Regions from separate parts of the Rhizobium sp. BK661 genome, predicted to be linked through region 1. Evidence: predicted binding sites of a transcription regulator. Region 1 holds the regulator's gene; the other holds the start of a gene.
The links. The regulator LexA, encoded in region 1, represses DNA repair genes until DNA is damaged. The targets are predictions, from matches to a motif close to TGTTCNNNNTGTGTTCNG.
Positions count from the first base shown of each region.

Region 1 (14,900 bases):
CGAGCGGCGAAGAGCGCCTTTCCAACTTCCTCCTTTGGCAGGCCGCTTATTCGGAGTTCATTTTCGTTCCGGAATATTGGCCGGACTTCAGCCGGGATATCTTCTATTCAGCACTGGAGACCTTCGCGTCACGCGACCGTCGCTTCGGCGGACTGGTGGCGCAGACTGCTGCGGCAGTGGGCACCTGATGCAGCAGGAGCTGAAGCTACGCATCGTCTCCGGCGTGATACTTGCCGTTCTCGTGCTGCTGGCCACCTGGTATGGTGGCGTCGCCTTTAGCTTGCTGTCCGCATTGATCGGACTGCTTATCTATTATGAATGGTCGACGATCACGAGGCTCGCGACGGAGCAGCCAGTTGCCAACGCCATCGGTTGGTTAGGGCAGGCGGCGATCGCGGTGGCCGTCGTCGCGGGTACGCTCGGATATTCACTGATTCTCCTTGCGTTGTTCTTTCTGATTGCTGTCGGCTTCGTGTTTGTGTCCGGCGTATCGCGCTGGTTTCCTACAGGCATCGTGTATGCCGGCCTTACGGGAATTGCCCTCTCGAGCATCCGCGGTGCCGATAGCGTCGGGCTTTTCGCGATGCTCTTCGTATTCGCAGTGGTGTGGTCGACCGACATTCTTGCCTATTTCGTCGGGCGCGCCATCGGTGGTCCGAAGCTGGCGCCGAAGATATCCCCCGGAAAGACATGGTCCGGCGCCATCGGCGGCGCCGTCTCCGCTGTGATCGCCGGCAGCCTGGTTGCCTATTTTGCCTTTCCGCAAAGCGTCGTCCTCGCAGCGTCGGTCGCCTTCATTCTGTCGGTCTGCAGCCAGAGTGGCGATCTTTTCGAATCCTTCATCAAGCGCCGCTTCGGCGTCAAGGATTCGAGCCATCTGATCCCTGGGCACGGCGGCGTCATGGATCGCGTCGATGGGCTCATTTTCGCCTGCTTTGCGGCGTTCTTGCTAGCTGGGCTTTTTTCGCTGATAAAGGGCGGCGAAATAACGTCGCTCGGTGCAGCCCTGTTCGGCGTATAATGTCTGCAAAGGCTGGCGGAAAAATCAGATGCTTGGCTTGACCGGTATACTCGCGTTCCTGACGGGCTACATCGTGCCCTTCGTCCTCGTATTGTCGTTGCTCGTCTTCGTGCACGAGATGGGACACTATCTTGTCGGGCGCTGGAGCGGCATCCGGATATTGGCGTTCTCGATTGGCTTCGGCCCGGAATTGATCGGCTTCACCGACAGGCATGGAACGCGCTGGAAGCTCTCCCTGATACCGCTCGGCGGCTACGTGCGGTTCTTCGGCGATGAGGACGTGTCGAGCAAGCCCGATGACGACAAGCTGGCGGGAATGTCGGAAGAAGACAGAGCACGGTCTTTCGCCGGCGCCAAGTTGTGGAAGCGGGCAGCGACGGTTGCCGCCGGCCCGATTGCGAACTTCATCCTGGCGATTGCGATTTTCGCGGTTCTTTTTTCGATCTACGGCCGGTCGGTTGCCGATCCCGTCGTTGCAGAGGTTAAGGCCGGCAGTGCCGCTGCCGAAGCTGGTGTGGTGCCAGGTGACCTCTTGATCGCAATCGATGGCACGAAGGTCGAAACCTTCGATGATGTTCGGCGCTACGTCAGCATTCGGCCCGAGCAGCGGATTGTCGTGACGATCGAGCGCAACGGCGAGAAGCTGGATGTGCCGATGGTGCCGGCCCGGACCGACATGACCGATCAATTCGGCAATAAGATCGAGATCGGCCTGATCGGTATCGTCACCAACCAGGAGGTCGGCCACTTCCGGGTGCAGACCTACTCGCCGCTGGAGGCCGTCAAGGAGGGCACGATCCAGACCTGGCACATCGTAACCGGCACCTTCAAGTATATCGGCAATCTCATTTCGGGTTACATGAAGCCTGACCAACTCGGCGGACCCATCCGCGTCGCCCAGGCTTCCGGCCAGATGGCGACCTTGGGCGTTGCAGCTTTGCTGCAGCTCGCCGCTGTCTTGTCGGTTTCCATCGGATTACTGAACTTGATGCCGGTTCCGGTACTTGATGGTGGTCATTTGATGTTCTATGCGATTGAAGCGGTGAGGGGAAAACCGTTGGGTTCGTCTGCCCAGGACATTGCGTTCCGCATTGGCTTGGCGATGGTTTTGAGCTTGATGGTTTTTGCCACCTGGAACGATATAAGCGCTTTGATTGGTTGATTGCCGGACGAGGGAAAATTACCGTTTATTTACGATGTTTCAAAGGTGTAGTGGCGAATGCGTCACGCTTTGAAATGAAGTAAACAGAAATTAACTTGCTCCCTTGCTTGTATGACAAAAGCGGGTAAAACGACACACGTGGCCGGAATCGGGGGACGCCTGACGCCGGGGACGAGAAAAAAGGTAATGGGTGAAATGAAGGCTGGTTCAAGATTTTTGAACGCAGTATCGGCGGTTGCGCTGTCTGCAGGTATTGTTGCTTCGGGGGCAGGTGCAACGGTTTTCGTCTCGGCAACGACGGCAGAAGCTGCAGTTATTCAGCGTGTGGATGTGCGTGGCGCCAGCCGTGTTGGTGCTGAGGCCGTTCGCTCAAACCTCACCATCCAGCCCGGCAAGAGCTTCTCTAATACCGATATCGATGACTCGGTGAAGCAACTCTACGACACCGGCTATTTCTCCGACGTCAAGATTTCGGTCTCGGGTAGCACGCTCGTCGTTACCGTCGAGGAAGCTCAGCTCGTCAATCAGGTCGTCTTCAACGGCAACCGCAAGATCAAGGACGACAAGCTTGCGGCTGTCGTAAAGACGCATGCCGCTGGCCCTTACAATGAGGCGCAGATTCAGTCGGATATTCAGGCGATCAAGGACGCGTATGCCGCGACGGGTCGAAGTGAAGTTCAGGTAACCACGCAGGTCGTTCCCCTCGGCGAAGGACGCGTGAACTTGGCTTTCGTCGTCGACGAAGGTGACCGCACCAAGATTGCTGCCATCAATTTCGTAGGCAACAACGCCTACAGCTCCGGCCGTCTCTCCTCGGTCATCGCGACCAAGCGCTCGAACTTTCTGTCTTTCCTGACCCGCAAGGACGTTTACAGCGAAGACAAGCTTCATGCGGACGAAGAGGCGCTGCGCCAGTTCTACTACAACCGCGGCTACGCAGACTTCCGTATCATATCTTCCGACGCGGCTTTCGACGAGGCAACGAACAAGTACACGCTGACCTTCAATATTGAAGAAGGCCCTCGGTATGATTTCGGTGCTGTATCCGTGCAGTCGACGGTCCCGGGTATCGATTCCAATCAGCTTCAGGGGCTCGTCCGGACACACGAAGGTCAGGTCTACAGCGCCAAGGAAGTGCAGAAGTCCATGGAGGCGATCTCCGATCAGGTCGCTTCCGCCGGCTATCCGTTTGCCCGCGTTACGCCGCGCGGTAACCGTGATCTGGGCAACAACACGATCGGTGTCGAATACCTGGTTGACCAGGGTGAGCGCGCATACGTCGAGCGCATCGAAATTCGCGGTAACAGCCGTACGCGTGACTTCGTCATCCGTCGTGAGTTCGACATGAGCGAAGGCGACGCCTTCAATCAGCAGATGATCACCAGGGCCAAGCGCCGTCTCGAAGCTCTCGGCTATTTCTCGTCGGTTAACATCTCGACGCAGCCGGGCAGCTCGCCGGATCGCGTTGTCGTCGTCGTTGACGTCCAGGACCAGGCGACCGGCTCGTTCGGCATCGGCGCAGGTTACGCTGCCGGCGGTGATGGCCTTCTTCTCGAAGCCTCAGTTGAGGAAAAGAACTTCCTCGGTCGTGGTCAGTACATCAAGGTTAGTGCCGGTGGCGGTCAGGAAGGTTCGCAGACTTACGGCCTGAACTTCACCGAGCCGTACTTCCTGGGCTATCGTTTGGCGGTTGGTTTCGACCTCAACCACAGCGAGACGTCGAGCAACGATAACTACGACTACGAGGAAAACAGCGGTGTTCTGCGTGCGACAGCTCCGATCACGGAAGACCTCGCGACGACGTTCCGCTACAACTACAAGCAGATGAAGTACGACCCGTCGGGTTCGCTGAGTAACTTGTCTGCGCCGTACCAGAACCTCGTTGAAAATAGCCCGTGGGTGAAGTCGTCTGTTTCGCAGACGCTGACCTACAACACTCTTGACGACATGACGCTGCCTCGCGAAGGCATCTATGCAAGCGTTACGCAGGAAATTGCCGGCCTGGGCGGCGACTCGCAGTTCTACAAACTCTACGGTAAGGCACGCTATTTCCACCTGCTCGCTGACGATGCCGACATCATCGGGTCGCTTACCGGCTCGGCGGGCTATGTTGTCGGCTTTGACAAGAACCTGAACGTCTTTGACCAGTTCACGCTGACCAACGGCGATATCAGAGGCTTTGAAAACAAGGGTATCGGCCCGCGTATCGCCGGCTCCAACGACGACCCGCTTGGTGGCACGACCTACTTTACCGTGTCGGCTGAAGCGACATTCCCGCTGCCGTTGGTCCCGCGTGACTTCGGCTTGCGTGGCGCCTTGTTTGCCGATGCCGGTACACTGTTCGGCAATGATGTCGACCCGCTTGGTGATACCGTCAACGGCGAAGATGCATCGCTGCGCGCGTCCGTTGGCGTTGGTCTCATGTGGGCGTCGCCATTTGGTACGCTGCGCGTCGACTACGCTATTCCGGTCGCCAAGGAAGACTTCGACAAGACGCAGCACTTCAAGTTTGGCATAAACAACCAATTCTGATATCGGCAGTCCGGAACCGTAAAACCGAATTCCGTTCTGGAGATTTGCCGATGGAGCAAAATGGCTTTTTTCTGCCCCATGATGGCGTGAAACTCTCGGAGTTGGCGCAGTATCTTGGGGCAGAGCTTGCTGACCCCAAGGACGCAGATGTTGTGATACGCTCCGTTTCGCCCGTAAGCCGGGCGAAGGCGGGTGACATCTGTTATATCATGTCGAAGAGGAGCAAGGACGAGCTCGCGACGTGCGCGGCATCCGCTGTGCTTTGCACCGCCGGCTTGCGATCGTTGGTACCCGATCATCTGCCTGTCCTGATTTCGAAGAATGCCCATGCTGCCTTTGCTATGGCGGGTGGCTATCTCTACCCGAAGGCACTTCGGCCGGAGGCGCTGTTGTCCGAAGGCTCCGGCATCTCGGATCGTGCAGTTGTCGACAAGACGGCGCGTCTGGAAGGCGAGGTCTCGGTCGAGCCTTTCGCGGTCATCGGCGCACATGCCGAAATCGGAGAGGGCACGCACATCGGAGCCGGCGCGATCATCGGGCCAAACGTCAAGATCGGCCGCAATTGCACGATCGCCGCCGGCGCAAGCGTGCTTTGCGCGCTCTTGGGCAACGGCGTGATCATTCACAATGGCGCGCGCATTGGCCAGGATGGCTTCGGCTATGCTCCGGGCCCACGCGGGATGATCAAGATCGTTCAGGTCGGCCGCGTCATCATTCAGGATCATGTGGAGATCGGCGCCAATACCACGATTGATCGCGGTGCCATGGATGATACCGTCATCGGCGAAGGCACGAAGATCGATAATCAGGTCCAGATTGGTCACAACTGCCGAATTGGGCGTCATTGCGCCATCGTTTCGCAGGTCGGCATCGCTGGTAGCACGGTTCTCGGTGATGGCGTGCAGATCGGCGGGCAGGCCGGACTGAACGGGCATATCAAGATCGGTGACGGAGTGCAGATCGCCGCGAAGAGCGGTGTGGTCGGCGACATACCTGCCGGCGAACGTTACGGTGGTGTGCCGGCGCGTCCCATCAACGATTTTCTGCGAGAGACCGCAGCGATTTTGGCCCGGTCGACCGGCAGCAAGAAAACGGGAGAAAAGAATGACTGAAGAAGCAAAGACTTCGCTCTCTTCGGCAGACATCATGGAGATCATGAAGCTGCTGCCGCATCGTTATCCGTTCCTGCTGGTGGATAGGATCATCGATATCGACGGTGACGAGTCCGCGATCGGCATCAAGAACGTGACCGCAAACGAACCGCATTTTACCGGTCACTTTCCGGAGTCTCCGATCATGCCGGGTGTCCTGCTCATCGAGGGTATGGCACAGACAGCCGGTGCGATCTGCGCCAAGAAGCAGGGGGAGACCGGGAACCTGGTCTACTTCATGACGATTGACAACGCGCGCTTCCGCAAGCCGGTCGTTCCCGGCGACCGCGTCGAATATCACGTGAAGAAACAGAAGCAGCGCGGTAATATCTGGAAGTTCCACTGCGATGCGAAGGTTGATGGCGCGCTCGTCGCCGAAGCCGACATCGGGGCGATGATCGTTCGCAAGGATCAGGCATGAGCAGGATAGCAGCCAGCGCCAAGATTCACGCCATGGCGGTCGTCGAAGACGGCGCTGTGATCGGCGAGAACGTCAAGATCGGTCCCTTTTGTTACGTTGGACCGAATGTCACGCTGGGTGATAGCGTAGAGTTGCTTGCGCATTCCGTCGTATCGGGCCGCACGACGCTCGGCAGCGGGTGCCGCATTTTCCCAATGGCCGTGATCGGCGGGGATCCTCAGAGCGTTCATCACGGTGGCGAAGAGACGACCTTGACGGTCGGCGACAACTGCACCTTCCGCGAAGGTGTCACGGTCAACACGGGTACCGCTGATTTCGGTAGCCAGACGATTGTGGGCAACAACAACCTGTTCCTGGCGAATTCGCATATCGCCCATGATTGCCGGGTTGGAAGCAACGTCATCATGTCCAACAACGTCATGCTTGCCGGCCACGTAACGATCGAGGATCGCGTCATTCTCGGTGGTGGCTGCGCCGTGCATCAGTTCACGCGCGTCGGTCGACAGGCATTTGTAGGTGGGCTGTCCGCGGTTAGCTACGACGTCATCCCTTATGGGATGCTGAATGGCAATCCGGGCCTTTTGAGCGGCTTGAATGTCGTCGGTATGACCCGCGCCGGCATTGATCGCGCGACGATTCACACAGTGCGCCGGGCCTATAAGGCGATCTTCGAAGGCGATAATTCGATCCGAGACAATGCCGCCGCACTCCGCGACGAGTATGCTGGTTGCGAGCAAGTCATTCAAATTCTTGATTTCATCGCTGCCGAAAGCGACCGCGCTCTTTCATCTCCGACCAGGGGACAGAAAGGGTGATGCTTGGCTCTCGCGGGTGACATGGCAAAAGGCCGCTTGGCAATCATCGCAGGCAGCGGTCTTCTGCCGTCCTATGTTGCTACGGCCGCGCGCCAGGCAGGTGAAGATCCCTTCATTATCGCGCTGAAAGATGAAGCGGACCGCTCCTGGGATGGCTTTGATCACGCGGTGATCGGCGTCGGTGACTTCGCTGCTCTCAGTCGGATATTCGCGAGCAACGGCGTAGATCGAGTCGTCATGTCGGGAGGCGTGCGCCGGCGTCCGGAGTGGCGTGAGGTCCGCCCGACGCTGAAAACGATCGTGAAATTGCCGTCGACGGTCCGCACGCTGCTCGCTGGTGGCGACGATGCCGTATTGCGCATGGTCATTACCTTGATCGAGGGGAACGGACGCCGCGTCGTCGGCGCGCATGAGATCGCACCACACCTCCTTGCGACCGTCGGTCCGTTGGGCGCAGTGCGACCGGGACCTGATGATCGAAGAGATATCGCGCGCGCCGCGGAAGCGGCCGATGCGCTTGGCAGGCTGGATGTCGGGCAAGGGGCGGTTTCAGTTGGCGGCCGCATTGTTGCGCTCGAGGGCGTCGAAGGCACGGACAGCATGCTGGACCGTGTCGCTGACCTGCGATCAGCCGGGCGCATTTCTGCGCGTCGCCGCGGCGTACTGGTCAAACTCTGCAAACCTCAGCAAGATATCCGCGCGGATCTGCCATCGATCGGCATTTCGACGATCGAGAACCTGAAAAGGGCGGGCCTGGCGGGCGTTGCTGTCGAGGCGGGTCGCTCGCTCATCCTGGAGCGTGACGCTGTCATCAAGGCTGCGGATGAGGCCGGTATTTTCGTGTGCGGACTGGATAGAGGTTTGCCATCCTGGGGGCTAGCGTGAGCGATGCGTCGCTAAAAGTTGCCATCGTTGTTGGAGAGGTCTCGGGTGACCTTCTGGGGGCGGATCTGATCGCCGCCCTGAAACGACAGTTTCCGGGCGGTGTAGATCTCGTCGGCGTTGGCGGCGAGGGGCTCGAGACGCAGGGCCTGCGCTCGCTTTTCGATTTCTCTGAACTGCAGGTGATGGGCATCACGCAAGTACTGTCGACGTTGCCAAGGCTCGTCCGGCGTATTGGCGAGACGGCGTCGGCAATCATCGCGGCAAAACCCGACGTGCTCGTTATCGTCGACAGTCCGGATTTCACGCATAGGGTTGCAAAGCGGGTCCGCAGGGCGCTGCCCGGCTTGCCTGTTGTCAATTATGTTTGCCCGAGTGTTTGGGCATGGAAGGAATATCGCGCACAGCGCATGCTCGCCTATGTCGATCATGTGCTCGCTGTCTTGCCGTTCGAGCCTGAGGTGATGCGCAAACTGGGCGGGCCGCCGACGACCTATGTTGGCCACCGTTTGACGGCCGACCCAAACCTGTTGGACGCCCGACGCCGGCGTGCGCAGACCAAGCCACGGACACGGGCCGACCGCAAGACAGTGATGTTGCTGCCAGGCTCGCGCTCAAGCGAGATTACCAAGCTGCTGCCCCACTTTGGCGACGCCGTCACCGAGTTGGTGGCGCGCAACGGCGAGATGCGTTTCGTCTTGCCGACGATGCCGCGCCGCGAGGCCATGATCCGTGAGTTCGTCAAGGAGTGGACGACCAAGCCGGAGATCGTGGCCGGCGCCGAGGCGAAGTGGCAGGCGTTCACCGAAGCGGATGCCGCCATGGCGGCATCTGGGACCGTCGTGCTTGAGCTGGCGCTGACCGGCGTCCCGTGTGTTTCGGCGTACAAGACGGACTGGATCATCAAGCTCATGACCAGCCAGATCAAAACCTGGAGCGCGGCCCTTCCGAACCTGATCGCCGACTACGCCGTTGTGCCCGAGTATATCAACGACGTGGTGCGAGGCGGCAGCTTTGCGCGCTGGATGGAGAAGCTGTCGGTGGACACCTTGCCACGGCAGGCGATGATGGAAGGGTTTGACGTTCTCTGGCAGAGAATGCAGACCGAAAAGCCGCCGGGGGAACATGCGGCCGAAATCGTCCTCGATGTCCTTCAAAAGAAAAAGCCCGGCCATTCCTGACCGGGCTTCTTTGCTATCTGTGATCGCTGATTAGCGCTTGGAAACAGGCACGTAATCGCGTTGCGGCTCACCGACATAGAGCTGACGCGGGCGACCGATGCGCTGTTCCGGATCCTCGATCATTTCGTTCCACTGGGCAATCCAGCCGACCGTACGGGCGAGAGCAAACAGCACGGTGAACATGGTCGTGGGAAAGCCCAGAGCCTTCAGCGTGATGCCGGAGTAGAAGTCGATGTTCGGATAGAGCTTCTTCTCGATGAAGTACTCGTCAGTCAGTGCAATGCGCTCGAGTTCCATCGCCACTTCGAGCAGCGGATCGTCCTTGACGCCCAGCTCGCCGAGAACTTCATGCGTCGTCTTCTGCATGATCTTGGCGCGCGGATCGTAGTTCTTGTAAACGCGGTGACCGAAGCCCATCAGGCGGAACGGATCGTTCTTATCCTTGGCGCGGGCGATGTATTCCGGAATGCGGTCAACGGTGCCGATTTCGGTCAACATGTTCAGCGCTGCTTCGTTGGCGCCGCCGTGAGCCGGGCCCCAGAGGCATGCAATGCCGGCTGCGATGCAGGCAAACGGGTTCGCGCCCGACGAGCCGGCAAGGCGGACGGTCGAGGTCGAGGCGTTCTGCTCGTGGTCGGCGTGCAGGATGAAGATGCGGTCCATTGCTCGCGAGAGCACCGGATTAACGACATATTCCTCACAGGGAACTGCAAAGCACATGCGCAGGAAGTTCGAGGCGTAGTCGAGATCGTTCTTCGGGTAAACGAAGGGCTGGCCGATGTGATACTTGTAGGCCATGGCGGCGAGTGTCGGCATCTTGGCGATCATGCGCAGGCTTGCCACCATGCGCTGATGCGGATCCGTGATGTCGGTCGAGTCATGGTAGAAGGCGGACAGCGCGCCGACACAGCCGCACATGACAGCCATCGGATGCGCATCGCGGCGGAAGCCCGTAAAGAACCGGCTCATCTGTTCATGCACCATCGTGTGATGCGTGACGCGATAGTCGAAATCCTTCTTCTGGGCAGCGGTCGGCAGTTCGCCGTAGAGAAGCAGATAGCAGACTTCGAGGAAGTCGCCGTGCTCGGCAAGCTGTTCGATCGGATAGCCGCGATGCAATAGCACACCGGCGTCGCCGTCGATGTAGGTGATTTTCGATTCACAGGATGCGGTCGAGGTGAAACCAGGATCGTAAGTGAAGGAAGCCGTGTTCTTGTAGAGGGCGCCGATATCGATGACATCAGGACCGATCGTGCCGCTCTTGACGGCGAGATCGACTGATTTGTCACCGATTTTCAGTGTTGCGCTTTGTTCCGTCATTCTGATCCTCCAAACTGGCGGGTGGCGCCATAAAAGCGCCATAGGGTTAAGCGTCGTCGATGATTGCTATATGATCGCGCGCCTAATGCCAAGTTACCGTGATGCCATTTTGTGCATCGCAGTATCAACTTTTGGGCACTGCTGCGATGAGCCCTGCGCATAGCAGAAGCCGATGATAATCCTTGGCTTTTCAGCGTTCAGATTTTCCTTCAGATTTCAATCGATTATTATTGCCCGACGCCTCGATAGCTTGCATTGTGGTTGCAAGGGCGGCTGTTTTTTGGCGCAAATGCATGCCGGGGTTGAAGCCATTTGAAGTAACGAAGGCCGTGCCTGCCGCGGATGCTTCCGCGCGTGCAGCGGAGCCGTCTCTCCTGTTGAATCGATCGGCCGCCAAGCTGTTGCCGGCCATGCGCACGCAGTCCTCCATCGCGTGGCCGACACGGATCAAAGCTGCGACACGGGACTGGGCTTCATGGCTCCAAGGTTCCGCGACAGCGGAGATGGAACATGGACGGTTGTTTCTGTTCTCGCCGGTCTTCCTCGGAGCCGGCGCCGTCCTCTGGTTCGAACTCGCAAGTGACCCTCCCACGATGCGCTTGATGGCATGGGTTGTTGTGTTGGCACCTGTTGCAATGGCGGCGGGCCAAGGGCGTCCGTTTGTCCGGAGTTCAGCACTGGCCGGCTTGCTTTGCGTCGCGGGAATGCTTTCGGCCCAATACGAAACGCGGAGCAGGGCGACCGTCATACTGGATACGCCCGTCACCACAACGATCACTGGTCGGGTCGAGCGTCGGGAGGGGGATGGCGCGGGTCGTTGGCGCTATATCCTCTCCATTTCCGGCACTCAGTCGCCTCAGATTAGGCGGCCGCCAGACCGGGTTTCAGTCGTCGCGCGTGGGCAGAAAGAACCGTTCGAAATCGGGGAGTGGTTGACGGGACGGGCACGATTGACCCCGCCTGCGGGACCGGCGCTGCCTGGGCTCAACGACTTCGCCTTCAGCGCCTATTTCGACGAGATTGGCGCGAACGGTTTCTTTTATGGTTCGCCAAGCGTTTCAATGCCGCCAGCGGTCGGCACACCATCGATTTCGGAGCGCGGAGCCAACTGGCTGGATGGTCTTCGAAGCGGAATTGGAGACCGCATCCGTGGAATCCTGCCGGGCGACACCGGCGCCTTTGCGGCGTCGCTTGTCACCGACGAGCGGCGCGCGATCTCGCGGGAAACCACCGACGCGCTGCGACAGGCGGGTCTGGCGCATATCGTGGCAATCTCCGGTCTCAACATGGCGCTCTCCGCGGGTATCTTCTTCGTCGGCCTACGCCAACTGCTGAGCCTGTTTCCATCCGTTACGCAGGCGTACCCGACCAAGAAGATTGCAGCTGCTGGCGCGCTCGTCGCCCTGACAGCCTATTACATGATCTCGGGCTTTGCGGTCTCGGCAGAGCGAGCCTTCATCATGATGGCGATCATGCTGGCCGCTGTATTCTTCGACAGGCCGTCAATCAGTCTGCGCAACATTGCCCTATCGGCTTGGGTGATTCTGCTCTTGTCTCCATCCGAGGCGCTAGGCGCGAGCTTCCAGATGTCATTTGCGGCGACTCTTGCGCTGGTTGCCGGTTATGCGATGTGGTCGAAGCGAGCCGCGCGCGAACATCCCTTGCTGCAAGTCAGGGCAGTGAAGCCCGTAGTTTTTGTCGCACGCTTCTTTGCTGGCATCCTCCTTTCCTCAATGATCGGAGGCTTCTCGACCGCGCTCTTTGCAGTCGAACATTTCCATCGGCTCAGCGCTTATGGATTGCCCGCAAATCTCATGGCCATGCCGGTAATCTCCTTCGTGGTGATGCCTATGGGCATGTTCGCGATGCTGCTGACGCCGTTTGGCCTCGATATCGTTCCCTGGAAAATCGCCGGCTTCGGGCTCGAAATTGTGATCGCCATTGCAAAGATGGTCTCGGGATGGGGCGGCAACGTCGATATCGGCCGATTGCCGGTTTGGTACTTTCCTGTCGCCGTCGCAGGCTTCCTCGTGCTTGCGCTTCTGCGCACCAGACTGCGGTACCTCGGCGCTGTTGCGATCGCGTTGGCAACTCTGCTCGTTGTGCTCGCGCCGTCCAGACCGGCGCCAGATTTCATCATTGCCGAGGATGGCGGTCTCGTCGCGATTGTCGACAATCAGGTTATTGCTTCCAACCGGACGCGCCCACCCGACTTCATTTTCGACCAATGGCGAAGGGCTCTGGTTGCGGAGCAAGCCCGGCCGCCGCTCCTGATAGAGGGTGTCAAACCAGTCCGCCGGCGAGACGGCGACGGCAAGCCTCGGAGGCTCTCGGCCGACGAATTGCATAACGCTCGCAACGCGTTGCGGCAGGTCGTTGCGAGAGGCGTTGAGAACCGTTTCGTCTGCCTGAAAGGCGCTTGGTGCACAGCGGCGCACGACAGCGGCTACGTTCTGACGATCATCGAAGATCCCGCCTACGTCGGCGCTGCCTGCGACACCGCCGACATCGTCGTTACGCCCGCTCGTCTGCGCGCAAACGAATGCCGGTCAGGTGCATTGTTGTTCACGGGCGAAACCTTGCGCCGCTCGGGTGCGGCAGAGATACGAATAGACGAACAGGGAACGCCTGTCGTGACGACGGCCTATACGACACTTGACCGGCCCTGGATGCGGCATCGGGCATACAATTGGCGAAGCGGCACCTTCGACGGAGAGCCGCCTGTCTTTAGTGATAGCGGCGAATGAGGCCGACCAGCTTGCCCTGAACCTTGACGCGATCGGGTCCGAAAATACGCGTTTCATAAGCCGGGTTCGCAGCTTCAAGCGCGATCGAAGCGCCCTTGCGGCGGAAGCGCTTGAGGGTTGCTTCCTCGTCATCGACAAGTGCGACAACAATGTCGCCGGCGTTGGCGGTGCTGCCGTTGCGGATAATCACCGTATCGCCGTCGAAGATGCCGGCCTCGATCATCGAGTCTCCCTTCACCTCGAGCGCATAATGCTCGCCTGGGCCAAGCATGTCGGCCGGAACCGTGATGTCGTGCGTATTGTTCTGGATTGCAGAAATTGGCACGCCTGCAGCGATCCGCCCCATAACAGGTACAGAGGCCGAATTGCCATTGTCCGCATGCGCGGCCGGCTTTGGCGGCGCCACCGGTTGAGGTTTGCCAAGGCTGCCCTCGATCACGCTCGGCGAGAAACCGCGGCGCGGCTGGAGACTGGGATTATATGCCTCTGGCAGCTTGATGACCTCCAAAGCGCGGGCTCGATTCGGCAGTCGGCGAATGAAGCCGCGTTCTTCCAGCGCCGTAATCAGGCGGTGGATGCCCGACTTCGACGCGAGATCGAGAGCGTCCTTCATTTCGTCGAAAGATGGGGGGACACCGGACTCCTTCATTCGTTCGTGAATGAAGAGAAGAAGCTCCTGTTGCTTGCGCGTCAGCATCGAAGTTGAACCCCAGAGTTGTGAAACAAAGCCAGAACAGACACTATATGTTCCATATGTGTTCTGCAAGTACCTAAATTTTCGTAAAACTTGCCTGCAACTTGTTCAGTTTTTGCGTCGCTTTTGAGTGAATGCGGAGAAGGGGGTTGCATTGTTCTCTTGCCCGGCGCACATCTTCGCAAATCCCCGGGGAGTTTGCCATGAGCGAAGCACATCCGCTGGACCACATTGTGCTGCCGGTGTCCAACATCAGGCTTGCGCGCGAGCGCCTCGGAATGCTGGGATTCACCGTCGCGCCAGATGCGCGGCACCCGTTCGGAACAGAGAACGCCTGTATCTTCTTCGCCGACGAAACTTATCTGGAGCCGCTGGGCGTCGCCAGCCTCGAACTGCACGAGGCGTCGGCGAGGAAGGGCAACGTCTTCACCGCGCGTGACCGTGCCTTTCGGTTTCGATGCGGCGAGGATGGACTGTCCGCAGTTGTCTTCGCGACGGGGGACGCCGACCGCGACCACGCTAGATTCCTTGCGGAGAAGATCAACGGCGGTGAGATGCTGCAGTTCGAGCGGCCGATGAAGATGCCCGACGGCTCGGAAGCCATTGCTGCATTCAAACTCGCGTTCGCAGTTGACCTGCGCGCACCTGATTTCTTTTTTTTCACCTGCCAGAGGGTCAATCCGCTGCCTGCCGATCGAAGGGCGCTGCAAGTGCACCCAAATGGCGTGGGCGGGATCGCGGAGATCGTTCTTGGCGCGCCGGACCCAAAGGCGTTTGCGCCATTTGTGCGCGCCGCGGCGCACGGCCTGACGGTGATCAACGAGGCCTTTGGTGTGAGTGTTGCAACGCCCAACGCCAGGATCATCGTTCTGTCCCCCGATGGACTGGATGCCTACTTCGATATTTCTGCACCCTCAGACGATCGCGGCCTGCGCGGCGTTGCCGTTGTTTTCAAGGTCGGTGATCTCGCCGTG
Region 1 covers NZ_JANTYT010000009.1:113,405-128,304, forward strand. Annotated here, with positions in the region: gene FHX16_RS19075 (isoprenyl transferase) at 1-188, shown strand, start outside; gene FHX16_RS19080 (phosphatidate cytidylyltransferase) at 188-1,021, shown strand; gene rseP (RIP metalloprotease RseP) at 1,050-2,183, shown strand; gene bamA (outer membrane protein assembly factor BamA) at 2,379-4,715, shown strand; gene lpxD (UDP-3-O-(3-hydroxymyristoyl)glucosamine N-acyltransferase) at 4,766-5,827, shown strand; gene fabZ (3-hydroxyacyl-ACP dehydratase FabZ) at 5,820-6,287, shown strand; gene lpxA (acyl-ACP--UDP-N-acetylglucosamine O-acyltransferase) at 6,284-7,102, shown strand; gene FHX16_RS19110 (LpxI family protein) at 7,106-7,987, shown strand; gene lpxB (lipid-A-disaccharide synthase) at 7,984-9,165, shown strand; gene gltA (citrate synthase) at 9,196-10,485, opposite strand; gene FHX16_RS19125 (hypothetical protein) at 10,676-10,897, opposite strand; gene FHX16_RS19130 (ComEC/Rec2 family competence protein) at 10,989-13,232, shown strand; gene lexA (transcriptional repressor LexA) at 13,213-13,929, opposite strand; gene FHX16_RS19140 (VOC family protein) at 14,130-14,900, shown strand, end outside.

Region 2 (14,900 bases), on a different contig from region 1:
GCGAACTAGATGTCCTTGTCGTCGATATGCCGCCGGGCACAGGCGATGCGCAGCTGACGATGGCGCAGCAGGTACCGCTCGCGGGCGCCGTCATCGTTTCGACACCTCAGGATCTCGCGCTCGTCGATGCCCGCAAGGGATTGAACATGTTCAAGAAGGTCGAGGTTCCCGTGCTCGGCATCGTCGAGAACATGAGCTATTTCATCGCCCCCGACACGGGCACGCGTTACGATATCTTTGGTCATGGCGGCGCTCGCAAGGAAGCTGAACGCATCGGCGTGCCTTTCCTCGGCGAAGTGCCGTTGACGATGAACATTCGCGAGACCTCCGACGCCGGAACGCCGCTGGTTGCAACGGAGCCCAACGGCATCGTCGCCGGCATCTATCGCGAGATCGCCGCCAAGGTCTGGCAGCAGCTCGACGTGCAGCCGCAGAAGGCCGCGCCGGCCATCGTTTTCGAGTGAATGCTTCGCCGCCGCTAGACTCCCAATTGCGGAGGAAATGTGGTCAAACGGCGCGGTGAACGTAAGATGTCTTGATTCTTTCGCAGCTTTCCGTCATATGGCGCGCCGTCGCCATGAGGGCGGCGTGTTGCGAATGCTCGATGATGGCCGGTGGGACTGGCCGCCCGCATACTCGGAGTTATCTTGGTCGAAGGATTGGTGACTGCGATGCGGTTGAGCACGTTGCATATCTCGGCGGTCGCCGGATGTGCCGGGAGTCATATGAACTTTCTTCAATCGCTTTCGTTACAATCTGGAACTTGCATCCCACGCGCTCTCGCGGGCAGCGCGCCGTGGAAGGGCGTTCGATGAAGACAGCGATGTGCGCAACACGCCCGGATTACCGGAGGTCCAACCGGTGATCGCGGCCTACTGTTCCGATTGCAAGCCGGTTGAAATTCGCGATTTGTCGCAAGGTTCCTTGCGCGACGACGTCATGTGGATCGACCTGGTCGAGCCATCGCGTGACGAGGAGATGTTCGTCGAAAGGGTGCTGGGCATCGAAGTCCCGACACGCGATGATCTCAAGGATATCGAACCGTCGGCCCGCCTCTACGTCGAAAACGATGCCGTGTTCATGACGGCGTCTCTCGTCTGGAAGGTAGAAACGGACGCGCCGACCCTGACCGACGTTGCCTTCATCCTGGTTGGCAAACGGATGGTCACGATCCGCTACGCACAGCCGAAGTCCTTTTCACTATTCATCGCCGCGCTTCATCGCGTACCGCAACAGTGGCGGAGCGGTGCGGCACTGCTGGCTAAGCTCTTTGAAACCGTCATCGATCGCACCGCGGAAATCCTGGAGCTTTCGGTTGCCCGTATCGACATTCTGTCGACGCATGTGTTTGGCGACCGTGCGAGGAAGGTTCGCAAGCCGTCGAACTATCTCGAAGAGAAGCTTAGGGACATTGCCGGCCATCATCGCCTCGTCAGCAAGATCCGCGATAGTCTCGCGTCGCTGTCGCGGCTGATGACGTTTTTCTATAATGTCCCCGCGGTCCAGCAGGATCGTGACACCAAGGAACTCTGCCGGACGGTCTCTCGCGATATTCAGTCGCTCAACGAGCATGCGTCCTTCATCGCTGGCAATATTACCTTCCTGCTCGACGCCTCGCTTGGCCTGATCAACATCGAGCAGAACTCGATCATCAAGATTTTTTCGATCGCGTCCGTGGTGTTCTTGCCGCCGACCCTGGTCGCCTCCATCTACGGTATGAATTTCGAATTCATGCCGGAACTGCACTTCGCCCACGGATATCCGTATTCGATTGGGCTGATGGTGTTATCCGCCATCATTCCCTTCTTCTTTTTTCGATGGAAAGGCTGGCTCTGAAGAGCCTGTTTTCATTTCATGCACGAAGGCAGCCATTCACACGAACGTAAAATGAAGCCGCGCAAGCTGTTCTACCTTGCGCTCGGCTCCGTTGGCGTCGTCTATGGCGATATCGGTACCAGCCCGCTCTACGCATTCCGCGAAGCGTTGAAGCCCGTCGCGATCGACGGCCTCACTCGCTTCGAGGTCATCAGCCTCATCTCGCTGATGATCTGGGCCCTGACCATTATCGTCACCATCAAGTACGTGCTCTTCCTGTTGCGCGCCGACAACGAAGGCGAGGGCGGTACGCTTTCCCTGCTTGCGTTGTTGATGAAGACCGCAAACGGGCATACCGCGATGCTGATGCTGCTCGGCCTTGTTGGGGCGGCGCTGTTCCTTGGCGATGCGATGATCACGCCGGCGCTCTCGGTATTGTCGGCCGTCGAAGGTCTGAAGCTCGTGGCGCCAAGTCTGACCAGTTACATCGTGCCGATTTCCGTTTTCATCCTGGCGTTGCTGTTTGCAGTCCAGTCGCGGGGGACCGGTGCCATGGCCCGTTTCTTCGGACCTATCACCGCGCTCTGGTTCATCGTGATGGCCGCCGCGGGCATTTCGCATATCTCCGATGACTTCGGCATCCTCGCCGCCTTCAATCCTTACTATGCAGTCAGCTTTCTGCTGCACGAAGGATTCTATGGTGTCGTCGTGCTCGGCGCGGTGTTCCTGACCGTGACGGGTGCGGAAGCGCTTTATGCTGACCTTGGCCACTTTGGCCGTCGGCCGATCCAGTGGGCCTGGTTTGCGTTGGTCTTCCCTGCGTTGACGCTGAACTATCTGGGGCAGGGCGCTCTCGTTCTCGGCAATCCCGCAGCGATGTCGGATCCCTTCTACTTGATGTACCCGCAGTGGGCGTTGCTGCCGGTCGTCATCCTGGCGACTGCCGCCACAATCATCGCCAGCCAGGCCGTCATCACGGGTGCTTTCTCGCTCGTCCGCCAGGGCATCAACCTCGGCTTCCTGCCGCGGATGGAGGTTCTCTTTACCTCCGAGACGAATACGGGGCAGATTTTTGTCCCGTCTGTAAATGCGGTGCTTTTCTTTGGCGTCATCTTCCTCGTCATCAGCTTCAAGACATCGGATGCGCTGGCAATCGCCTACGGCATCTCGGTGACAGGCGCGATGGTCGTCACCTCGATCATGGCCTTCGAGTTTGTCCGCGTCCGCTGGAATTGGTCGATCCTGGTTGCAACTGCGGCGCTTGCGCCGCTGCTTTGTCTGGAAATGATCTTCCTGGGCGCCAACCTGCTGAAGATTCACGATGGTGGCTATATTCCGGTGCTGATTGCGGCCGTGTTTACGATCATCATGTGGACGTGGCGCCGCGGCTCGGCGCTTCTCCTCGAGAAGACTCGCCATACCGACATCCCGCTCGCGTCTTTCGTCAGTTCAATCGAGCGCAAGAGCGACCATTCCCCGGCGCAGGTGCCCGGCACCGCGATCTTCTTGACCAGCGATCCGGAATCGGCACCCGCGGCGCTGCTGCACAATCTGAAGCACAATCACGTTCTGCACGACAAGAACGTCATCCTGACCATTCGCACGATCAACAAGCCGCGCGTGTCGAGCGCCGATCGCTACAAGGTCGAGCAGATCTCAGAGCGCTTCTCGCGCGTCGAGTTGCTGTTCGGCTTCATGGAATCGCAGAATGTCTCTCAGGCGCTTGCGACGCTGCGGAAGACCGGGCTGAAGTTCGACATCATGTCGACGTCTTTCTATCTCGGTCGCCGCAAGCTGGTTCCCGATGCCAAGTCCGGTATGCCCTACTGGCAGGACCGCCTCTACATCGCGCTTGCCAATGCCGCGGCAAATCCGTCGGACTACTTCCGGCTGCCCGCAAACCGCGTCGTGGAGCTCGGCTCGCACGTCATTATTTAAGCGAGCAAAATCATTTCAATAGGAGCCCGGCATCGACCGGGCTTTTATTTTGCCTGTTGCTAATGCTTTCGCCGTCGCGCGGCATCCGCATTAACCAAGCATCAAGGTTAATGAGACATTTTCAACGGCATGTTCATGCGTCTCATGCCGGAGTCTTCGCGTTGCGTCGAAATAGCCGTTCCCGTGGCAAGCTGCGCCTCTTGCTTCAAAATTGGAGTTCCCCCGCGCTCTTCGGCGTCTGCGGATGGCTGATGTCGCCGACTGTGGCGTCTCATGCGGACCTCGCTGCCTTGCTTGCCGGCCTCGATCAGGGTCGGGAGAACTGGCGGATGGTGCTCACCAATTCGCCGGCCGGCTCGATCCATCAGGCGGAGCTGACCTTTGCCGATCCTGTTGTGACCGGCACGATCGCGGCCGGGGCAGGCATGGTTCTGCCCGACGGCCGCAAGGTCGCCTTCATGGCGAAGGAGAAGGGGCATGGGGCCTCGCCGGACGAAGACCGCGTCAATCGCCCACTCAAGAAGGGCCGCGTCGTCGCTGTTGAAAAGGTGCAGCCGCCCAAGGATTTTTCCGCCGGCTCTATTCTCCAGAGAACACGCCTGCTCTTTCAGCCGAGCTTGGACCTGAAGGATCGGTCGGCTTTCGTGAAGCCTAAGATCAAGGGTAAGGAAATCCAGATCGCCACGAATTTCTACAAGAAGGAGCCGCCGAGACCGGATCGCGGCGTCTCACCGATGCTGGCCGGTCTCGTGACCAACTCCAAGGCCGATGTCCTGGCGACGGCATATGCGCCGGCCGCTCCGGACTACGCTCGCCAGTCGCCGTTCGATTCGATTTTGACCGACAAGGCCGACGATGGCCGCTTCGTGCCGCAGATCGGTCCGCGCGATCACGCTTGGGCGGCAAGCATTCTGCCGCCTTCAGTATTCTCGGCAGCCGAGCAGCAGTGCTTGGCGTCCGGTATTTACTTCGAAGCGCGTGGCGAAACGGTGAAGGGACAAGCGGCTGTCGCCCAGGTCATTCTCAATCGCGTTCGCAATCCCGCCTACCCGAAGACCATCTGCGGCGTCGTCTACCAGAACGAGGATTGGCGCAATCGCTGCCAATTCTCCTTTGCCTGCGACAATATCAAGGATCGTGTGAACTCGCAGTATCATTGGAGAATCGCCCGCGAAGTCGCCATGGCTGTTACCGCCGGCAAGATCTGGTTCCCGCAGGTAGGCTCGGCAACGCATTATCATGCTGTCTACGTCCGCCCGAAATGGGCAAAGACGATGGAAAAGGTCGGCCGCATCGGCCTGCACGTCTTCTACCGCACCTACGGCGGCGGCTGGAGCTGAGGAAAAGCCGATCTCAGCGCGATTTCGCGTCTCATCGCTGCACGCGAAAGCGGATTCTTTCGGTCGATTTTGGCTAACCTCGCCAGGATCGGCCTAAGCGTATGTTTTCTCTTGTCTATTTTATGGCTGGACATCGACTGCCTACGCCTTGACTATGCTTTTTGCTAAAACTATGTTGCGCGCGACTTCAGAACGGGCCGAAAGGTTCTCAAACCTTGGGGTCGTTGTCCGGAAAACCGGGGTAGCGGGATCGCGGACAGCGGCTGGCGGAGGAGAGCACCATGACGGACGACCGCGAGGAAGGTCTAGAAAAGCGCCGGGCGCAATTGGGGGCGGAGCTCGCAACCAAGCGTGTTGAAGCGGGGAAGGAAGAGGCTATCGAAGCCAGCGCCGAGGCGAGCCGCAAAGGCTATGCCCAGGCGATGAAGCTTTCGAGCGAATTCATCTCCGCTATCGTTGTCGGTGCCGTTCTTGGCTATGTCCTCGACCGTTTTGTCGGCACGGCGCCTTGGGGATTGATTGTTCTTCTTCTTCTCGGATTTTGTGCCGGTGTATTGAACGTTCTGCGGGCTGCGGGGAAGGTTGCAAAGCCAGATCCGACCGGCCGCGAGAATGGTGGAAAATAGGGCAGGGCGCTCCGGCGTTCGATCCAGTGCAATAATCCCGTCTTGCGCGGGCTAAAGATAGAGAGAACAAGCGGTGTCTAACGATCCGACCCATCAGTTCCTGATCCAGAAGATTGTGCCGATCGAAGTCGGTGGAATTGATTTCTCGTTTACGAATGCATCGCTCTTCATGGTGGCCTCTGCTGCCGTCGCTGCTGGCTTTCTGTACTTCTCGACGTCGAATCGGGCGATCGTGCCGGGCCGTTCCCAGTCGGTGGCCGAGATGTCCTACGAGTTCATCGCCAACATGCTGAAGGAAGGCGCCGGGTCCAAGGGGATGAAGTTCTTCCCATTGGTTTTCTCGCTCTTCATGTTCGTGCTGACTGCAAACCTGCTCGGCATGTTCCCGTACTTCTTCACGATCACCAGCCAGATCATCGTGACCTTCGCGCTGGCGCTGCTCGTCATCGGTACGGTTCTGGTCTACGGTTTCTATAAGCACGGCTTCCACTTCCTGAATATCTTCGTGCCGCAGGGCGTTCCGGGCATTCTTCTGCCGCTGGTCGTGTCGATCGAAATCATCTCCTTCCTCTCCCGCCCGATTTCGCTCTCCGTTCGTCTTTTCGCCAACATGCTGGCTGGCCACATCACCCTGAAGGTGTTCGCAGGCTTCGTCGCCTCGCTTGGAGCGCTGGGTGCGCTCGGCGTTGGCGGTGCCATCCTTCCCCTCATCATGACGGTCGCCCTGACCGGTCTCGAGTTCCTCGTTGCCTTCCTCCAGGCTTACGTCTTTGCGGTGCTGACTTGCATGTACCTCAATGACGCGATCCATCCGGGCGGCCACTAAGGATACCGATGTTGACGTCCATGGGCGTCAGTCAATTCGCCGTAACAACCATTTCAAAGGAGTGAAAATATGGATCCCATCGCAGCAAAGTACATCGGCGCAGGTCTGGCTTGCCTCGGTATGGCCGGTACGGCTCTCGGCCTCGGCAACATCTTCGGCAGCTACCTGTCCGGCGCGCTGCGCAACCCGTCTGCCGCTGACAGCCAGTTCGGCCGTCTGGTTTTCGGCTTCGCCGTTACGGAAGCTCTGGGCATCTTCTCGCTGCTCGTCGCTCTCCTCCTGCTCTTCGCCGTTTAATACAGGCGCATTGAAGGATCACGGCCTGCAGCCCGCATGCCGTGATCCTTTGCATTTGCAGTACACCTGGAGGTGAGCATGTTTTTTGTGACCCCGGCTTACGCCGAAGAGGCCCCGGCGGGAACCGCAGAAACTGGTGCAGACGCGCATGCCGCCCCGGCTGCAGGCGATGTCCACACCGAGACCGGCGTACCAGCCGAGCATCATGGTGGCGGCGTATTCCCGCCTTTCGATGCGAAGACCTACCCCTCGCAGCTGCTGTGGCTGGCGATTACGTTTGTCGCCTTCTTCGTGCTCATGCAAAAGGTCATCGCACCGCGCATCGGCAATATTCTCGAGCAGCGCCACAGCCGCATCTCGCAGGATCTCGGTGAGGCAAGCCGCCTGAAGGCGGAGGCCGACGCCGACGTTGCCGCTTACGAAGCCGAGCTGGCCGCAGCCCGCGCCAAGTCAAATTCGATCGGTACCGCAGCCCGCGACGCTGCCAAGCTGAAGGCCGAAGCCGACCGCAAGGCCGTTGAAGCAAGCCTGGCTGAAAAGCTGAAGGCTGCCGAAGGCCGCATCGCCGACATCAAGGCGAAGGCGTTCGCGGACGTCGGTGCGATCGCTGAAGAAACCGCAACCGCCGTCGTAGAACAGCTGATCGGCACCTCCGCGAAGGCAGATGTTGCCGCTGCGGTTGCAGACATCAAGAAGGGGGCTTGATCGATGGAATTTGCACTCGACGCAACATTCTTCGCATTTGTCGGCCTCGTCCTGTTCCTGGCGCTGGTTGTCTACCTGAAGGTTCCGGGTATGATGGCAAAGTCGCTGGACGACCGTGCTGATCAGATCCGCAACGAACTGTCGGAAGCCAAGCGTCTGCGTGAAGAGGCCCAGCATCTGCTGGCCGAGTATCAGCGCAAGCGCAAGGAAGCTGAAGCCGAAGCCGCACACATCGTTGCTGCGGCCGAGCGCGAAGCCGAAATGCTGACGGCTGAAGCCAAGAAGAAAACGGAAGAATTCGTTGCCAACCGCACGGCCGTTTCCGAACAGAAGATCAAGCAGGCTGAAGCCGACGCGATGAAGGCTGTTCGTTCCGCTGCCGTCGATCTGGCTATTGCCGCTGCCGAGAACGTTCTGGCGAAGAAGGCAGACACGAAGGTTCAGTCCGAGCTCTTCAGCGACGCCATCGGTAACGTCAAGAGCCGCCTCAACTAAGGTGAGCATTACGCTTTCGAAAAGCCCCGCTTTGCGGGGCTTTTTTAGTTTGGGACCTTAGTTGTCGTCGGTAAGCGAGATCAGTCGATTCCGATATCGACATCGATATCGACGCCCTGCACCTTCTTCAGCGGGCTGAAGGTCATGCGATGCAGCGAGCACGGACCGTGCTTCTCGATGCCGGCGCGGTGTTGCGCGGTGCCATAGCCGACATGCGCAGCAAAGCCATAAGCGGGAAACGTACTGTCGGCACGCGCCATCATGCGGTCGCGCGTCACCTTGGCGACGATGGAGGCTGCGGCGATCGAGACGGAGCGCGCGTCTCCCTTGACGACAGCCTGGCCGGGGCAGAGAAGGCCAGGCGGCACATCGAGGCCGTCTGTCAGCACATAGCTAGCAGGGATCGACAAGCCACAGATGGCACGCCGCATGGCATCCAGGCTCGCCTTGCGGATATCCGTTTCATCGATGCGTGTAGAACTTGACGAGGCGATCGACACCGTTGCGGTCGCGAGGATCTGCGCAAAGAGCTCCTCGCGCTTCTGTGCCGAAAGCTGCTTCGAATCGTTCAAGCCATCGGGAATACGCTTGGGGTCGAGGATGACGGCGGCTGCGACCACTGGGCCAGCGAGAGGACCGCGTCCAGCTTCATCCGCGCCGGCGACCGGCCAGTGGCCAGCCTTGCGCGCCTTCAGCTCGAGCCGAAAATCCGGCACGAGGGGGACGTATTCGAAAAGCATAGGAGAATCGGGTGGCGTGCGACGTTTCATGCGGCTGACCCTCGCACGCCAACCCGATTTCCTGCAAGTCCCCGGATCAGGGCGGCGGGCCGGGGACTTGAGCGCGGAAGGGCAGGGCGACCATCCGCGAAGCTGGAAAAATCAAAGCAGCGAAAGCTGCACGCCGCTGCCATCGGGCGGAACGAAGAGATCATCCCGCAACGGCATGCTGCGGCGGGTCATGCCGAGCCGTTTCGTCGCCATTTCGAAACGGCGCGCAATCTGCCAAGCGTAAGGCCCAGCGCCCTTCATTCGCTTGCCGAACTCCGCGTCGTAATCCTTGCCGCCGCGCATCGAGCGGACGAGCGACATGACATGCCGGTAGCGGTCGGGATAATTCTGCAGCAGCCAGTCCCGAAATAGCGGCGAGACTTCGAGCGGCAGACGCAGGATGACATAGCCCGCCTCTGTAGCACCCGCCGCATGGGCTGACTCCAAGATACGCTCGAGTTCATGGTCGTTGAGCGCCGGAATCATCGGGGCAGCCATCACCGATGTCTGGATGCCTGCCTCTGAGAGGGCGCGGATGGCTTCCAGCCGACGCGTGGGGGTCGAGGCGCGGGGCTCCATCGTCCGCGCGAGCTTTCGGTCGAGCGTGGTGACCGACAGTGACACGCGGACGAGATTCCTCTCCGCCATCGCCGAGAGAATATCGAGGTCGCGCATGATCATCGCCGATTTGGTGACGATCGAAACCGGATGGTTCGCCTTCTCAAGCACCTCGAGAATCTGCCGCATGATGCGCCATTCCTTCTCGATCGGCTGGTAGGGATCGGTGTTGGTGCCGATCGCGATCACGCGCGGCTTATAGCCGGGCTTTGCCAGTTCACGTTCCAGCAGCTTGGCTGCATCCGGCTTCGCAAAGAGCTTGGCTTCAAAGTCGAGACCGGCGGAAAGCCCCATATAGGCGTGCGTTGGCCGCGCGAAGCAGTAGATGCAGCCGTGCTCGCAGCCGCGATAGGGATTGATCGAGCGGTCGAAGGGAATGTCCGGTGACTCGTTGCGGGTGATTGCCGTCCGAGGCTTCTCGATCTGAACCTCGGTCTTGAACGGCGGCAGGTCTTCAAGATTCTGCCAGCCATCATCGATGGCCTCCCGGCGCATAGGTTCGAAACGTCCGCTTGGATTCAATCCCGCCGCACGTCCGCGGCGACGGTCGACATCGATCCGCAAGCCGGCAGATACGATCATCGCATCGGCAATATCTGCCGTATTGGCAGGCGCGAATGCGGCCTGCCCTGCAAGGGACTGCTCGTTCATCGGATTCTCCGCTGGCGAAAGCTTTGCTTTCGTCCGTTTTGATGATTAAATTCCTATCGATAAAATGAGAACAATGCAAGAACAAAATGAGGAAAGTGCCGCTGGCAAAATTTTGTGCGGCGCTCTATGAATAGGCAATGTTGACAGTAGTACTGGAATGCCAGGATCAGGAACCTGAGCTGGCGCAGACGTTATCGGTGTTGGTTGCAGGCGCGGTGGAGGGGCTCGTCAGCGACGTGGTGGTGCTGGACCATGACTCGCGGGACGGGACGTCGCGGGTGGCCGACGCCGCCGGCTGCCGCTTTCATTCGCAATGGGATATCAAGGATATAGTGCACTCTGCGCGAGGCGAATGGTTGCTTTTCGTGGAGCCGGGGGCACGACCGCAGACCGGCTGGATCGATGAGATTGCTGAGTATATGGCCCTCAACAAGCTGCCGGCGCGGTTCACCGCGTCGCGTGGATACCGGCGGCCTTTCCTGCAGCGTATTAGCCGGGCCTCTTCGCCACTGGAACTTGGACTTCTCCTTCCCAAGAAGCAGGCGGTGGCAACCGCAAGAAGCGGCATGCGCCTTTCCGAATTCGCAAAGGGGCAGAAGCTGCGGAAGCTTTCCAGCGAGCTGATTCCATCCTGGGTCGCGCGCGCCGCCCGATAGCGGTTATCTCCATCTCCGCAATAATGGCGCCCGATACGATTTCGCGCTATAATTCGGTCATGGCGCCGCCCGAGCGCCGCGCTTCGTGACGGTCGACCATGGAATGCCGGCAGACGGCAGAACAGGTCAGCGGAAGTCTCCTCTTCTGCCGGTTATCCGGCAAAGGGAGGTGCGTCATGAAACGCAATATGATCCACGGCCTTGTATCGGCGGTCATATTGGCGACATTGATGATCGCGCATCCGCATTCGGCAGCATCGCAGATGATGCGCAGTTGCGCAGCCCGATCCGAGGTCGTCAATTTTCTCGACAAGAACTTTGCCGAAAGGCTGACGGCAGTCGGACTGGTCAATCAGAACGCCATGCTTGAGGTCTACGCTGCGCAGAGCGGCACGTGGACGCTGCTCATTACCGATACCAGAGGCATAAGCTGCCTTCTGCTGTCGGGCGATAGTTGGGAAACGATGCCCAACCTGCCGGGCATTGGGACATAGCACGACGGACTGTGTGGCCGGAGAAGATCCTTACTTGCCGGCGCCGCGCTTCAGATGCTCGTCGAGGCGCGGCATGATCTCCACGAAGTTGCAGGGCATGTGGCGATAGTCGAGCTGGGATTTCAGGATGCCGTCCCAGGCATCCTTGCAGGCGCCGGGGGAGCCCGGCAGGACGAAGATGAAGGTTGCGTTGGCAACGCCTGCCGTGGCTCTGGACTGAATGGTCGAGGTGCCGATCTTGTCGTAGGAGATGCGGTGGAAGACCGCCGAAAAGCCGTCCATCTTCTTCTCGAAAAGCGGCTCCAGAGCCTCCGGCGTAACGTCGCGGCCGGTAAAACCCGTTCCTCCCGTCGTGATCACGACGTCGATATCGTCTCGTTCCGTCCAGGCCTTGACGCGCGAGGCGATTGCCAGCCGATCATCGGGAACGATCGCACGATCGATCAGCCGGTGGCCCGCCTCCTTGATTCTGGCAGCCAGCGTATCGCCGGAGCGATCATCGGAAAGCGTCCGCGTATCCGAGACCGTCAGCACGGCAATGCCAACCGGAATGAAGGTTCGCGTCTCATCCAGCCCTGGCATCACGACCTCCAGCAATCGTTTCCGTTGCTTCGAAATACCAGTCCGGCCGGTCGTTGTGAAGCATCGCAGCCGCGCCTTGAGCCGCTGCAAGCGACGCAAAAATGCCGTAGCACGTGGCGCCGGAGCCTGACATACGAACGAGCGAGGCTCCCTGCGTCCTGAGCATCGCCGAGATTTCGGCGATCTCAGGCAGTATCTCACGCGCGACCGGCTCAAGGTCGTTGCGCATCGCGCCTATCGTCTCTACCCAGCTAGGGCGAGGTGCCATGTCGAGCGGCGGATTGGTCTTTGTTGTCAGCTTACGGAAGACTTCCGGCGTCGATACACCCTTCAGAGGGTTTGCCAGTACGATGGCAAAGATCGGCATGTCGTTGAGGAGGGTGATTTTCTCGCCGATGCCCCGGGCGACAAGCGGCTGACTGGCCAGGCACATCGGCACGTCGGCGCCAAGGCGAACGGCGATTGCCGCAACTGTCTCAGGCGGAAGCGACGCGTCCCACAGCTTCATCAGACCGCGAAGCGTCGCCGCGGCATCCGCCGAGCCGCCGCCGATCCCCGACGCGATCGGAAGGTTCTTCTGGAGCTGGATCCGGACGGAGGGAGTGCTGCCACCCTCGCGAGCGATCGCGTCGCGCAAAAAATCTCGGGCCTTAAGGACAAGATTGTCGTCACGGCTGTCGCCAAGCGCTTCGGCGAAGCGCCCGGAGATCTCGAATTCGTCCTGCTGGGCCGGCGTAAACTGCAACCGATCTCCATGCCGGGTGAAGGTCACCAACATATCGAGGAGATGGTATCCATCAGATCTCTGGCCCGTCACATGCAGGGCCAGATTGATCTTTGCCGGAGCGTCCTCGATGACGGTCACGTCATCGCGCAAACTCGCCGTTGGCATCGCCTATCAGGACTTCTTATCCGTGGGCTTCGGCTCGACGGGCGCCGGGTCCGGCTGCTTTTTGTCGGCGGCCCTTGAGCTGTCGGTATCCTGCGGCAAGCCGTTGGCGATCTTTTCCTTGATCTTCGGGATCTCGGCGGCCTCAGGCTCCGAGCTCAGCGCACGGTTCCATTGGTAGACGGCTTCGAGTTTGCGCCCGACACGCCAGTAGGCATCGCCCAGATGGTCGTTGATCGTGGCGTCGCCAGCCTTGATCTGAGCGGCCTTCTCCAACTCGTTAACCGCGTCATCGAAGCGGTTCAGTCGGAAGTAGGCCCAACCGAGCGAGTCGATGATGTAACCGTCGTCGGGCCTCAGATCGACGGCCTTCTTGATCATCGCCAGTCCCTCATCGAGGTTCCGGTTCATGTCGATCCAGGAGTAGCCGAGGTAGTTCAGCACTTGCGGCTGGTCCGGATTGAGCGCCAGCGCCTTGCGGAAATTCGGCTCGGCCTGGTCCCACTTCTTGAGGCGTTCATAGGCGATGCCGCGCTGGAAGAAGACTGTCCATGCGCTCCTGCCGGGTAGTGGACCAAGGACTTCGACCGCCTTGTCGTAATTGTCGGCCATCGCGGCATAATCCTTCGCATCCGACAGTACGCTGCCATAAGCGAGGTAGCTGCGAACGTCCTTCGGATCCGAGGCGATCAGGCTCTGCAGGTGCTTGCGTGCTTCTTCCACCTTGCCGCCTTGAGCCAGGGCAAGGCCGAGCTGAAGTTCGGAGATGCGGCGCATCGGCGAGGTCTCTGGCACCTGCTTGTAGAGAGCAATCGCGCGGTCCATCTGCTCCTGCTTCTCGGCAATGCCGCCAAGCATGACAAGCGTATCAGCACTGTCCGGATCAAGCGTCTTCGCGGTCTGCAGATAAAGCGAAACGATGTCTTCAGCCCCGTCGCGGTTCAGCGCGCCGCCGATGGAGAATAGGACGCCGGCCGCTCCCTGCTTGGCAGTCTGAACCTGCTGTTCCTGCTTTTCGCCCTTTTCGATGCTTTGGCGCAACGCGTTCAGCGGAGCGTAGTTGGGCAGCAGGTTGTCTCCGACGGAAATCGCGTCCAGCGCCTTCTGCTTGTTGCCCTGCGAGGCTTCCAGGCGGGCAAGCGCCATGACAGCGCGCATGAAGGTATCAGGCGCCGTCGCGCCGCCGTCCTTGTCGAGCACGGCATCGTTGAGGTTCTGACGGGCGGCCTTGACGTCGCCGTTCACGATCGCGATTGCCCCGGCATTATAAGACTTGAAGATACCGACCCAATCCGGTCCCTTCATCCTCTGCACCATCGACAGGGCATCCTTGCCACGGCCGGAGCCGACGCGAGCCCAGGCGGCAAGCAGATCGTTCATCATGCGGTCGAGATCGTTCGGCCCGGTATATTTCAGGAGCGATTCAGCCGTCTTGTATTCGCCGCGACGAATGGCATCCATGCTGCGCACGATCGTCGTGATGCGCTCGACCGTCGGGTCGCCCTTGAGATCGTTGGCGTATTTCACGCCGTCCTTGATGTCGCCGTTCAGAAGCAGCGAGATCATCAGGCGCTGGCGAATTTCCGGATTGCCAGGCTCGATCTGCAGCGCCTTCTTGTACAACTCGATCGCCGTCTCGTAATCGTGATCGACGTCGGCAGTCCGGGCAGCCAAAAATGCGCCGGAGAAGCTCGTGACGCTATCCGGATCGAAGATTACTGTGGCGGCATCGTCCTTCTTGGCCGTCTCTTCGGCATTCACGCCGCCGAGCGCTGCCAGCGAGATGACCGCTGCCATGGCTGCGCTCGAAAGAAGACGGATGGCAAGTTTTTGCCGCATTAGAAAACCTCTCTTGTCGGGCAGCCGGCCTCGTCCGGCTGCAAATCAGTTGAATTGACTGACTCACAACAGGATGGCTTTTTTGAAGCGGTCCTGCAATAAAATCAGTCCGCGATCAGTGACCGTCGATTAGTTGACGCGCTCGATGCAGAAGTCGATGACTTCCATCAGAGCCGATTTCCATGCCGTGTCCGGAAGCGGCGCGAGCGCATCGCGTGCGATCGTCCCGTAATGAACCGCGCGGGCAATGGTATCGTTCAGCGTGCCATACTTGGTAATCAGGCCAAGCGCCTTTTCGAGATGCTGATCGCTGCTCTCGCCGCCTTCAATGGCTTGTCGCCAGAAGGCCCGTTCTTCCT
Region 2 covers NZ_JANTYT010000001.1:894,066-908,965, forward strand. Annotated here, with positions in the region: gene apbC (iron-sulfur cluster carrier protein ApbC) at 1-464, shown strand, start outside; gene FHX16_RS04375 (magnesium transporter CorA family protein) at 862-1,836, shown strand; gene FHX16_RS04380 (potassium transporter Kup) at 1,855-3,753, shown strand; gene FHX16_RS04385 (cell wall hydrolase) at 3,915-5,093, shown strand; gene FHX16_RS04390 (AtpZ/AtpI family protein) at 5,375-5,719, shown strand; gene FHX16_RS04395 (F0F1 ATP synthase subunit A) at 5,793-6,545, shown strand; gene FHX16_RS04400 (F0F1 ATP synthase subunit C) at 6,615-6,842, shown strand; gene FHX16_RS04405 (F0F1 ATP synthase subunit B) at 6,921-7,547, shown strand; gene FHX16_RS04410 (F0F1 ATP synthase subunit B) at 7,551-8,042, shown strand; gene FHX16_RS04415 (ribonuclease HII) at 8,123-8,812, opposite strand; gene FHX16_RS04420 (PA0069 family radical SAM protein) at 8,924-10,081, opposite strand; gene FHX16_RS04425 (glycosyl transferase) at 10,219-10,737, shown strand; gene FHX16_RS04430 (hypothetical protein) at 10,914-11,231, shown strand; gene moaB (molybdenum cofactor biosynthesis protein B) at 11,262-11,813, opposite strand; gene FHX16_RS04440 (4-(cytidine 5'-diphospho)-2-C-methyl-D-erythritol kinase) at 11,797-12,705, opposite strand; gene FHX16_RS04445 (tetratricopeptide repeat protein) at 12,712-14,541, opposite strand; gene FHX16_RS04450 (polyprenyl synthetase family protein) at 14,671-14,900, opposite strand, start outside.
Region 2: FHX16_RS04420 (PA0069 family radical SAM protein) is a predicted target of LexA. The motif match lies at 10,148-10,165, and genes of this name have one in related genera.